Regions from separate parts of the Rhizobium sp. K102 genome, predicted to be linked through region 1. Evidence: predicted binding sites of a transcription regulator. Region 1 holds the regulator's gene; each other region holds the start of a gene.
The links. Region 1 encodes LexA, which represses DNA repair genes until DNA is damaged. Its sites were predicted from a motif close to TGTTCNNNNTGTGTTCNG; they were not measured.

Region 1 (3,278 bases):
GAAGGCGGGGATCTGCAGAACGTCGATCACCTCCACCACCTCGGCGCATTGTTCGGCGGTGTGGACGTCGGTCAAGACCGGAAAGCCGAACTCCTTCTTCAGGTCGGCGAAGACCTCCATGCCCTTTTCAAGGCCAATGCCGCGCTCGGCCGAAAGCGACGTGCGGTTCGCCTTGTCGAAAGAGCTCTTGTAGACGAGGCCGATGCCGAGCTTTGCGCAGAGCTCCTTCAGCGTGCCGGCCATCATGAAGGCGTGGTCGCGGCTTTCCATCTGGCAGGGGCCGGCAATCAGCGACAGGCGGCCGGTGTTGGAAAAGGTGACCTGGCCTGCGCCCTCGCCGATCTTGACTTCGGAATTGGTATCAGTGCTCATCGTGGTTCCTCGAAGGCAAAAAGCGCGCCCTGCCCGGGCGTGGGCTTCACCAGAATGCGATTGTTCTTGCGTGTGTATGTCACTCCGTTAGCAGCCAAATGCGCTTCTGTCACGGCAAGATCGGTGACGGTGAAGAGGATTGCCTGACCGCGCAGGCCACGATCGGCGGCGGAAACGACAAGCTCGAAATAGGCCTCCAGCCCTTCCGGCGTCATCAGGCTGATCTTGGCATTGGATGCCGCGATCTTCATGCCGAAACCGGTTTTCTCCACCACCGTCTGCCCGACCGCAAGACCAACGAAGGCGGCAAACGCAGCCGGCTCCGGCGAACAAAGCGCGATCTCGGCAATGCCGGTCACGCCATTGGCATGCGTCTCCAGGGCGGCACGACCGGCCGGGAACGAATTGATGCGCTGACAGGTGAAGAGAAAGAAGTCGGGCGCGCGCAGATCTCCTGAAAAGGCCAGTTTGAAGCTGCCGACGCTTTCCGAACCGTCCGGCATCCGCATCGGCCGGCTGAACTGCAACATCTCGCCGCCACTCGCGCCGTTGCCCACGAATCGCCGATGATCGAGGCCGGCATCCTCGGTGAGAAAGGCCAACGCCGAAAGTCCCTCCTCGCCGCAGCGGAAGCGGAAGGCGCGATTGCGGGCGATGAAGACATTGCCCTGGCGGGCCGCTGTCTCGCTCTCCTCGACACTCGCCACGCCGAGCGGCTCGATATAGGTCTTGTCGGCGAAAAAAACGCAGGCATTTTCCGTTCCGAACGGATGGCGCGCATCGGCGGCGACGGTAAAGCCGAGCTTGCCGAGCCTTTCGCGCGCCAGGTCGATATTGACGACGGGCAGTACGACATGATCCAGCGGGTGCGGTTTGGCGGAATGTGCGATCATGATATCCCTCCTGACACGCCAGAGATGTGCGACAGCACCACCCCAATGCAAGACATGTGCGCCAATCCGGCGAATGAAAATAAAAATCTCGACGAGTTGGTGCGAAGTTTTACGGAAATTTAGCTACTTGCGGAACACATATGGAACATATAGTGTCCGTTCTGGATTTGTTTCAATCACGGGGTCTGACGTCGATGCTCACGCGCAAACAACAGGAGCTTCTCCTTTTCATTCATGAGCGCATGAAGGAATCCGGCGTTCCGCCCTCTTTCGACGAGATGAAGGATGCCCTGGATCTCGCCTCGAAATCCGGCATTCATCGCCTGATCACGGCGCTGGAGGAACGTGGTTTCATTCGCCGCCTACCGAACCGGGCCCGGGCCCTGGAAGTGATCAAGCTGCCGGAGGCCTATAGCCCCAGTCTTCAGCCGCGCCGCGGTTTTTCACCGAGCGTTATTGAAGGCAGCCTCGGCAAGCCCCAGCCGGTCGCCGCCCCCGCCCCCGCAAAGCCGATCGCCGACAACGGCAACACTGTGTCCGTGCCAGTCATGGGCCGGATCGCCGCCGGCGTTCCGATCTCGGCGATCCAGAACAACACGCACGACATCGTCGTTCCCGCGGATATGCTCGGCTCGGGCGAGCATTATGCGCTGGAGGTCAAGGGCGATTCGATGATCGACGCCGGAATCTTCGACGGCGACACGGTGATTATCCGCAACGGCAGCACCGCAAGTCCCGGCGATATCGTCGTTGCGCTGGTGGACGACGAGGAAGCGACGCTCAAGCGCTTTCGCCGCAAAGGTGCCTCGATCGCCCTCGAAGCCGCCAACCCGGCTTACGAGACCCGTATTTTCGGGCCTGACCGGGTCAAGGTGCAGGGCAAGCTGGTCGGCCTCATTCGCCGTTATCACTGACAGCGGACGGGCCGGATTCGGTAAAACTGTCTTTGCGCCAATCATAGGCGCGATGGCGCATCCATGGACGCGACAAAACATCGAATGCGGTTGCGACCTCGAATCCCGTCTGCGCAAAACGCAGTTCGACGGAACCGGTCCTGCGCAGCGTCTCGCCGGTGAATAGCGTCGCACCCGAGCGGCAGCGGTCGAAACGCAGGCGCACCGCGGTCACGACAATCTCGCCGGCGTCGCAGGCCGGGCCGAGATAGGCGGCATTGTCGATGACGGCGACGACATGGCCATTGCCGAGCCTGGCTATGCACCAGGCCTTCTTGACGCAGGAAAATCGATTTACCTCACCGCCGGCTGCAGCGGCCACCATTGCCGTCCTCGCGTCATTCTGCTGGTCGCGGGACAGCCTGACGCGGCGGTCCTCACCCGGTGGCGGGATGGCAGGGCCATCCAGAATCTTCGGCGGGTAGTGCGCCGGCAGGACCAGCGCTCTCTGCCACTGGCCGAAGATGAAATCCGGCGGATTTTCGCGGTTGGAAGCCAGTGCCGCCGTCGCGACAAGCGCGACCAGACCACCATCCTCGGATATTACCAGATCCGGTGGCCGGGACCCCGGCAGAGTGAGCACGATGAGCGTCGAGACGGCGAGGATCGATGTGCCGGCATGGCGCAACCGGGTGCGGAGCAGCGTCAGCAGCAGAAAGCCTGCCACGGCGACCGCGAAATACCAGGCGGGCAAGCGGCCGAGGTCGATATCGCCGCCCCAGCCGGACACCGTCTTGGCGACCGCAATCACCAGATCGAGGCCGAAGCCGACCACCTTCCAGAGCGGAGCGTCCAGACCGAACGGCATGAGCAACATCGCCAGCAGTCCGGCCGGCATGACGATGAAGGAGATGATCGGCATTGTCGCAAGGTTTGCCGGCAGGCCATAAGCGGTCAGGCGATGAAAATGCTCGACCGCAAACAGCGCCGTGGAAAATCCGCCGATCAGCGAGGTCAGGAAGACGCCGCCGAAGAAACCGGCGACCGCCACGACCGGCCGCAGCACCGGCAGCTTCAGCAACGCGTTCTCCCGGACGCGCCGGTCCTTCCACAGCTGATA
Region 2 (3,278 bases), 890 kb from region 1:
GCCGACATAGGCCAGCCGCCGTTCTTCCTCCAGACCGGCGCGGCCGCTCTCATCCAGCGAGCGCTGGTGGGGGAAGAGGCCTTCCTCCCAGCCGGGCAGGAAGACGGTATCGAATTCCAGGCCCTTGGCCGAATGCAGCGTCATGATCGAGACGGCGTCGAGGTTCTCGTTGGTTTCTGCGTCCATGACGAGGGAGACGTGTTCGAGGAAACCGCGCATCGACTCGAAGCTGTCCATCGAGCGGATCAGTTCCTTCAGGTTTTCAAGGCGGCCCGGCGCTTCGGCGCTCTTGTCGTTCTTCCACATGTCGGTATAGCCGGACTCTTCGAGGATTTGCTCGGCAAGTTCGGTATGCGGTGTGTTTTCAAGCAGTTCCTGCCATCGGCGGAAAGATTGAATCACGTCGAAGAGGGCTTTGCGCGCCTTCGGCTTCAACTCGTCGGTCTCGATCATGTCGGCGGCTGCCGCCAGCATCGGGATGTCGCGGGCACGCGCATAGTCGTGCAGGGCGCGCACCGTCGTGTCGCCGAGGCCGCGCTTCGGCGTGTTGATGATGCGCTCGAAGGCGAGGTCGTCGGCCGGTTGGGCGACCAGACGGAAATAGGCCATGGCATCGCGGATTTCCAGGCGCTCGTAGAAACGCGGGCCGCCGATGACACGATAGTTGAGGCCGAGGGTGACGAAGCGGTCTTCGAACTCGCGCATCTGGAAGGAAGCGCGCACCAGGATCGCCATGTCGTTCAGCAGATGCTTGCCCCGCTGGAGCTGCTCGATCTCTTCGCCGATGGCGCGGGCTTCCTCCTCCGAATCCCAGGAAGCGTGGACCTGCACCTTGACGTCATCGGGATCGGCGCGGTCGGTGAACAGCGTCTTGCCTAGGCGGCCTTCATTATGGGCGATCAGATGGGCGGCCGCACCGAGGATATGTTCGGTCGAGCGGTAATTGCGCTCGAGCTTGATCACCTTGGCGCCGGGGAAGTCCTTCTCGAAGCGCAGGATATTGTCGACCTCGGCGCCGCGCCAGCCGTAGATCGACTGGTCGTCGTCGCCGACGCAGCAGACATTCTGCGGCTCGCCCTTGCTGCGCTGGGCCAGCAGCCTCAGCCACATATACTGGGCGGTGTTGGTGTCCTGATATTCGTCGACGAGGATATAACGGAAGCGGCCGTGATATTCCTTCAGAAGATCCGGATTCTTGCGGAAGATCGCGATCGGATGCATGAGCAGATCGCCGAAATCGCAGGCATTGAGCGTCGACAGGCGCGCCTGATAGGCGAAATAGAGATCGCGGCCACGGCCATTGGCGAAGGCGCGGGCGTCGCCTTCGGGAATATCGGCCGGGCCGAGACCCTTGTTCTTCCAGGTATCGATCATGCCGGCGAACTGCTTGGCCGGCCAGCGTTTGTCGTCGAGACCCTCGGCCTGGATCAGCTGCTTGATCAGACGGACGACGTCGTCGGTGTCGAGAATGGTGAAATCGGAGCTGAGGCCGACGAGTTCGGCATGGCGGCGCAGAAGCTTGACGCCGATCGAGTGGAAGGTGCCGAGCCAGGGCATGCCTTCGACGGCGCCGCCGACGAGCAGGGCGATGCGCTCCTTCATCTCGCGGGCGGCCTTGTTGGTGAAGGTGACGGCGAGAATCTGCGAGGGGAAGGCGCGGCCGCTATTGAGGATATGGGCGATGCGCGTGGTCAGTACCCGTGTCTTGCCGGTGCCGGCGCCGGCAAGGACGAGAACCGGACCTTCCAGGGTTTCCACGGCTTCCGTCTGTTCGGGATTAAGGCCTGCGAGGTAATCCGGTCGCTTGCCGCCGTCGCGCGCCGCCATGGCGCGGGCGGCGATCCCGCCGGCCGCAGCGGGCGCCCTTCCCAAGGGGGCGTGCCCCCGGGGTGCGGCAGGCGGCTGCGGCTTGCGCGCCATTTCGCCCGGCTCTTCGTCGAAGAAGGGAATATCGTCGAAACTATTGGTCATGGCGCGTAATGTAGTGATTCGGGAGGGAAAGACCAGAAAAGATGTTCTGCTTTCATTCCTGAACCACCGCTATTGCGGACCGATGCGGGCGGCAGGGCCGCCGCTGGGTGTGACTGCGATCGTCGTACGGCCGCGCAGCAAAAAATCCGAGCTCAGCCTGTCGGAACCGATGCCGGCGAGACGTCCTCGGGGCATCGGACAGGAGTTCCGGCAACCCTCGCCAACAGGAGGCTGTTCATGCCGAAGGTCGTTTCAAATCTCTGGTTCGCGGAGCAAGCGCGCGAAGCCGTCGAATTCTACGTATCGGTCATTCCGGATTCCAGGATCGGCCGCACCACCATATTGCCGGCGGAAACGCCGAGCGGGCCTCCGGGCAGCGTCGAACTGATCGAATTCACGCTCGGCGATCAAGCCTTCCTGGCGATGAAGGCCGGCCCGCTCGACAGCTTCAACCATTCTTTTTCGATTGCCATTCTGCTCGACAGCCAGGCCGAGATCGATCGGATCTGGGATGCGTTTCTCGCCAATGGCGGCACGCCTGAAGCCTGCGGCTGGCTGAAGGACCGCTGGGGCCTTTCCTGGCAAATCGTGCCGCGGGTGCTTTCCGAGATGGTCGCCGACAGCGATCGAGAACGGGCCAAGCGCGTCACCGAGGTGATGCTCGGCATGGTCAAGATTGATCTTGCTGCGCTGGAGAGGGCGTTCAACGGCTGAGGCCGGCGGAGGCACGATTACGAATCGGGGCGCGTGATCGCCACGCGCCATTTTCCCTGAAATTTACCGAATTTACTGGCGGCGCATCGGCATCCGCCCGATCGAGGCTGCCCTTATCGGCTGCCGATCGCTGTTTTCTCGCATTCTCGAATCACGGGCGCCATTGCACACCTTTTTGACATTCATGTCACGTCGCTAAATGTGCTGATATCGCAATAGGCCTTTTTTCAACTACAATATGAAACAGTTTCGCAGAGTAAAAAATTACCGGTGCATGCAATTTTTTGTGCATTGCTACAAACAGCCGGTGAGCGTCGAATATACCTACGAAACTATTGATTCTTAGGAACGCCGTGGCCATCTCGATGGTTATACGGCTTAGAGCCTGCGGCATAACCTTAATGGAGGTCCCATGCTGAGTGAATCCGTATTCGATGCGTTCACGCGCAGTTATGAAGCGCGCCGCGAGGCCGACATGTCGGTTTCGGAATATCTCGACCTCTGTAAGCAAGAACCGATCGCCTATGCCAATGCGACGGAGCGCCTGCTCGCTGCGATCGGCGAGCCGCAAATGGTCGACACGGCCAGGGATG
Region 3 (3,278 bases), 1.4 Mb from region 1:
GGCCACTACTGTTGAAATCGCTCATCGCTGCAATCCTCTACCTAGGCGCTGCAGATTTGCACCATTTGCGGCTTTGCATCAATCATTATTGCGGCGCAGCAATCGGAAAACGGTTTCGCGCTGGGGCATAAAACTTTCGCTTCCCCACTCTCCCCAATAGCTCAGTTGCTGATGCGCTGGTTTAGTGCTTCCTAGTTTTTTACCACTGCACCACATCTCTTTGAGAGCCGCCCGCACGCTTCCCCCTATCATCGGTCAAGGCGAAACCAATCACCAACGTCGGCGACGATCCGCCCATTGCTGGCGATGAAAATCGCGCTAGAATATTAACAATCGCGGAGTCTCCCCGGAGGAGGGGCCGATGCCGCATGTTTACTGTCGAAACCCTGGAGGAGCATCGATGGCAACTGAAAAATGGAACGACCCGGTCAAGGTCGGTTTCGAAGGCGCTAACCTCAGAACCGTCAATGGGCCGTTCGATGCCTTGAAGTGCCTGGCGGATTTCTGGCCGAGTTCGCGCGGGCTTCATTATATCAAGGCGCGCAGTACCTGCCGGGCAGCGCTCGACGGTCGCAAGAGCGTGGAGGAGGCAAGAGCCGAATTCCTGGCGGCGGCTGAAGAGGCGAAGCTGAAGCTGCACTAGCACGGCAAGGACGTCCGGACGTTATTGGTTTGTTCGGCAAGGCGTGCCGGAACGATACATTGTTTAATTTTCACTTAACCCTGCATCGAGCATATGCCGGGTTTTGGCGCAAAAGGCGTTGCGCCTCAGACAGATGTTTCGATAGAAAACACTCAGCCATCATGATGATGGTCAGAGGCTCGTCACCGGAAACGCCGGCGAGCCTCGTTCGAGCAGATCGGGGTCTCAGCAGTCCGCGCCGCCGGCATTCTCCGCCTCGATATAACCGACGCCGATGATCGTGCCGTCCGCCGTGCGGATGAAGGACGGCAGATAGTGCGGCTCTACCGGCTGGCAGGCCGCCGTTTCGGTATATTCGTTGAGCGCGATCTGGTCCTTCGGAAGCGCGGAATAGTTCGTGCCGGTTTCGAGCGAGGCATAGGCGGAGCCGGCAAAGACACCGCAACCGATAATCAAGGTCGTTGCCCAGAGGCGAAGAAGCAACTGCATGATGGTCTCCAGCGTTTCGATCCGGCATTTCAACACGCGGGGGCTCACTTGGTTCCCTCAGCGCCGCAACAGGCGGCTATGCACATAGCCTTGGCCGACGACGCTTTCAGCGATCTCGACCGCCCGTTCGACATCGCCGTGCCGGCGCACGAAACCTTCGAGGATGACATAGGAACCAAGCATGCTGACGGTGATTTCCCCGGCGTCGAGGTCATCGGCGGCATGGAGAGCGCTCTCGACCGAAGCGCGTGTCGCCGCCTCACCATGGCCCTGCCGGCCGGGTTCGTCATGGTCTGGGAATACAGGAAACCCGATCACTTAAGCGTCTCCTGAGGTTGGTATATTCAGGTTAACGCGGCAACGGGGCTTTCGTTGCGGTCAGCTGGTCTCGACGGGATATTCGCGGGTGATTTCTGCGGGCCAGGCTTGATCCACCCTTGGCGGACGCTGCTGCGGCTTCCATATCTGGCTGCAGTCGAAAGAGGGATGACAATGATGAAAGTGCTGATGCCCGCCTTGTTTGCCGCAGCATTGTTGACCGGCTGCTCCTCGGCCGACAGCCAGGCGCTGGAACCCATTCCCGGCAGCATCACCTATGGCGGCCAGCCGCGAACGAAGCTGACCAAATCGCCGGTCGGCAGCGTTGTCTACAATCAGTTCTATAACGAGAGCGGCCAGCGCGTGGAGGAAACCTATATTCTTCAGCCGGACCGCAGCCTGAAGCTGGTGCGGCGCGTGGTGGGGCCGGATTTCCCCGAATGAGACTTGCGCCGTTCCAGGCTTGACAGCGACTGAAATCGCGAACATTCAAGGAACATCTAATCTTCTCGCAGTGATTCTGCGGGAGCCCGACCGGACGGCTGGATGTATCTCGAAAAGCTCAATCCCCAGCAGCGCATGGCCGTCGAGCACGGCACGCTCACCGACGGCAGCCATATTGCCGGGCCGCTGCTGGTCATCGCCGGTGCCGGTTCCGGCAAGACCAACACGCTGGCCCATCGGGTCGCCCATCTGATCGTCAAGGGCGCCGATCCCCGCCGCATCCTGCTGATGACCTTCTCGCGCCGGGCGGCCGCCGAAATGGCGCGGCGCGTCGAGCGCATCTGCCGCGATGTGCTCGGTTCGAATGCCGGCGTCATGGCCGACGCGCTTCATTGGTCCGGCACTTTCCACGGCATCGGCGCGCGGCTGCTGCGCGACTATGCCCAGCAGATCGGCCTCGATGCCGATTTCACCATCCATGACCGCGAAGACAGCGCCGACCTGATGAACCTGATTCGGCACGATCTCGGCTTCTCCAAGACGGAAAGCCGGTTTCCGGCCAAGGGCACCTGCCTTGCCATTTATTCCAGGGCGGTGAATTCGGAGACGGCGCTCGACCAGGTGCTGCGCGACGCCTTTCCCTGGTGCGCGGCCTGGGAAAAGCAGCTGCGCGAGCTTTTCGCCTGCTATGTCGAGGCCAAGCAGAGCCAGAACGTGCTCGATTACGACGACCTCCTGCTCTACTGGGCGCAGATGGTCGGCGAGAGCGTGATCGCCGAGGATATCGGCAGCCGCTTCGACCATGTGCTGGTCGACGAATATCAGGACACCAACCGGCTGCAGGCCTCGATCCTGATGGCGCTGAAGCCCCAAGGCCAGGGGCTGACCGTCGTCGGCGACGATGCGCAGTCGATCTATTCCTTCCGTGCGGCGACGGTGCGCAACATCCTCGATTTTCCCGCAGCCTTCAGCCCGCCCGCCAATATCGTCACCCTCGACCGCAACTATCGCTCGACGCAGCCGATCCTGACAGCCGCCAATGCGGTCATCGATCTCGCCTCGGAGCGCTTCACCAAGAACCTCTGGACCGAGCGGCAATCGGCCGAGCGGCCGCGCCTCGTCACGGTGCGCGACGAGGCCGATCAGGCGCGTTATGTCGCCGACAAGGTGCTCGACAATCGCGAAGAGGGCCTCAAGCTCAAGCAGCAGGCGGTGCTCTTCCGTGCTTCGCATCACAGCGGGCCGCTGGAGGTCGAGCTGACCCGGCGCAACATTCCGTTCGTCAAGTTCGGTGGGCTGAAATTTCTCGACAGCGCCCATGTCAAGGACATGCTGGCAGCCCTTCGCTTCGCGCAGAACCCGCGCGACCGGGTGGCGGGTTTCC

Region 2: MHI61_RS09290 (UvrD-helicase domain-containing protein) is a predicted target of LexA. The motif match lies at 2,014-2,031, and genes of this name have one in related genera.
Region 3: MHI61_RS20630 (ATP-dependent helicase) is a predicted target of LexA. The motif match lies at 1,932-1,949, and genes of this name have one in related genera.

What each region holds. Positions count from the first base shown of each region.
Region 1 covers NZ_CP092436.1:1,583,220-1,586,497, forward strand. Annotated here, with positions in the region: gene kdsA (3-deoxy-8-phosphooctulonate synthase) at 1-372, opposite strand, end outside; gene MHI61_RS13660 (VOC family protein) at 369-1,265, opposite strand; gene lexA (transcriptional repressor LexA) at 1,460-2,179, shown strand; gene MHI61_RS13670 (ComEC/Rec2 family competence protein) at 2,160-3,278, opposite strand, start outside.
Region 2 covers NZ_CP092436.1:693,410-696,687, forward strand. Annotated here, with positions in the region: gene MHI61_RS09290 (UvrD-helicase domain-containing protein) at 1-1,971, opposite strand, end outside; gene MHI61_RS09295 (VOC family protein) at 2,209-2,685, shown strand; gene MHI61_RS09300 (PrkA family serine protein kinase) at 3,098-3,278, shown strand, end outside.
Region 3 covers NZ_CP092436.1:2,957,626-2,960,903, forward strand. Annotated here, with positions in the region: gene MHI61_RS20605 (acyltransferase) at 1-25, opposite strand, end outside; gene MHI61_RS20610 (DUF982 domain-containing protein) at 401-643, shown strand; gene MHI61_RS20615 (hypothetical protein) at 869-1,132, opposite strand; gene MHI61_RS20620 (BON domain-containing protein) at 1,190-1,450, opposite strand; gene MHI61_RS20625 (hypothetical protein) at 1,628-1,894, shown strand; gene MHI61_RS20630 (ATP-dependent helicase) at 1,997-3,278, shown strand, end outside.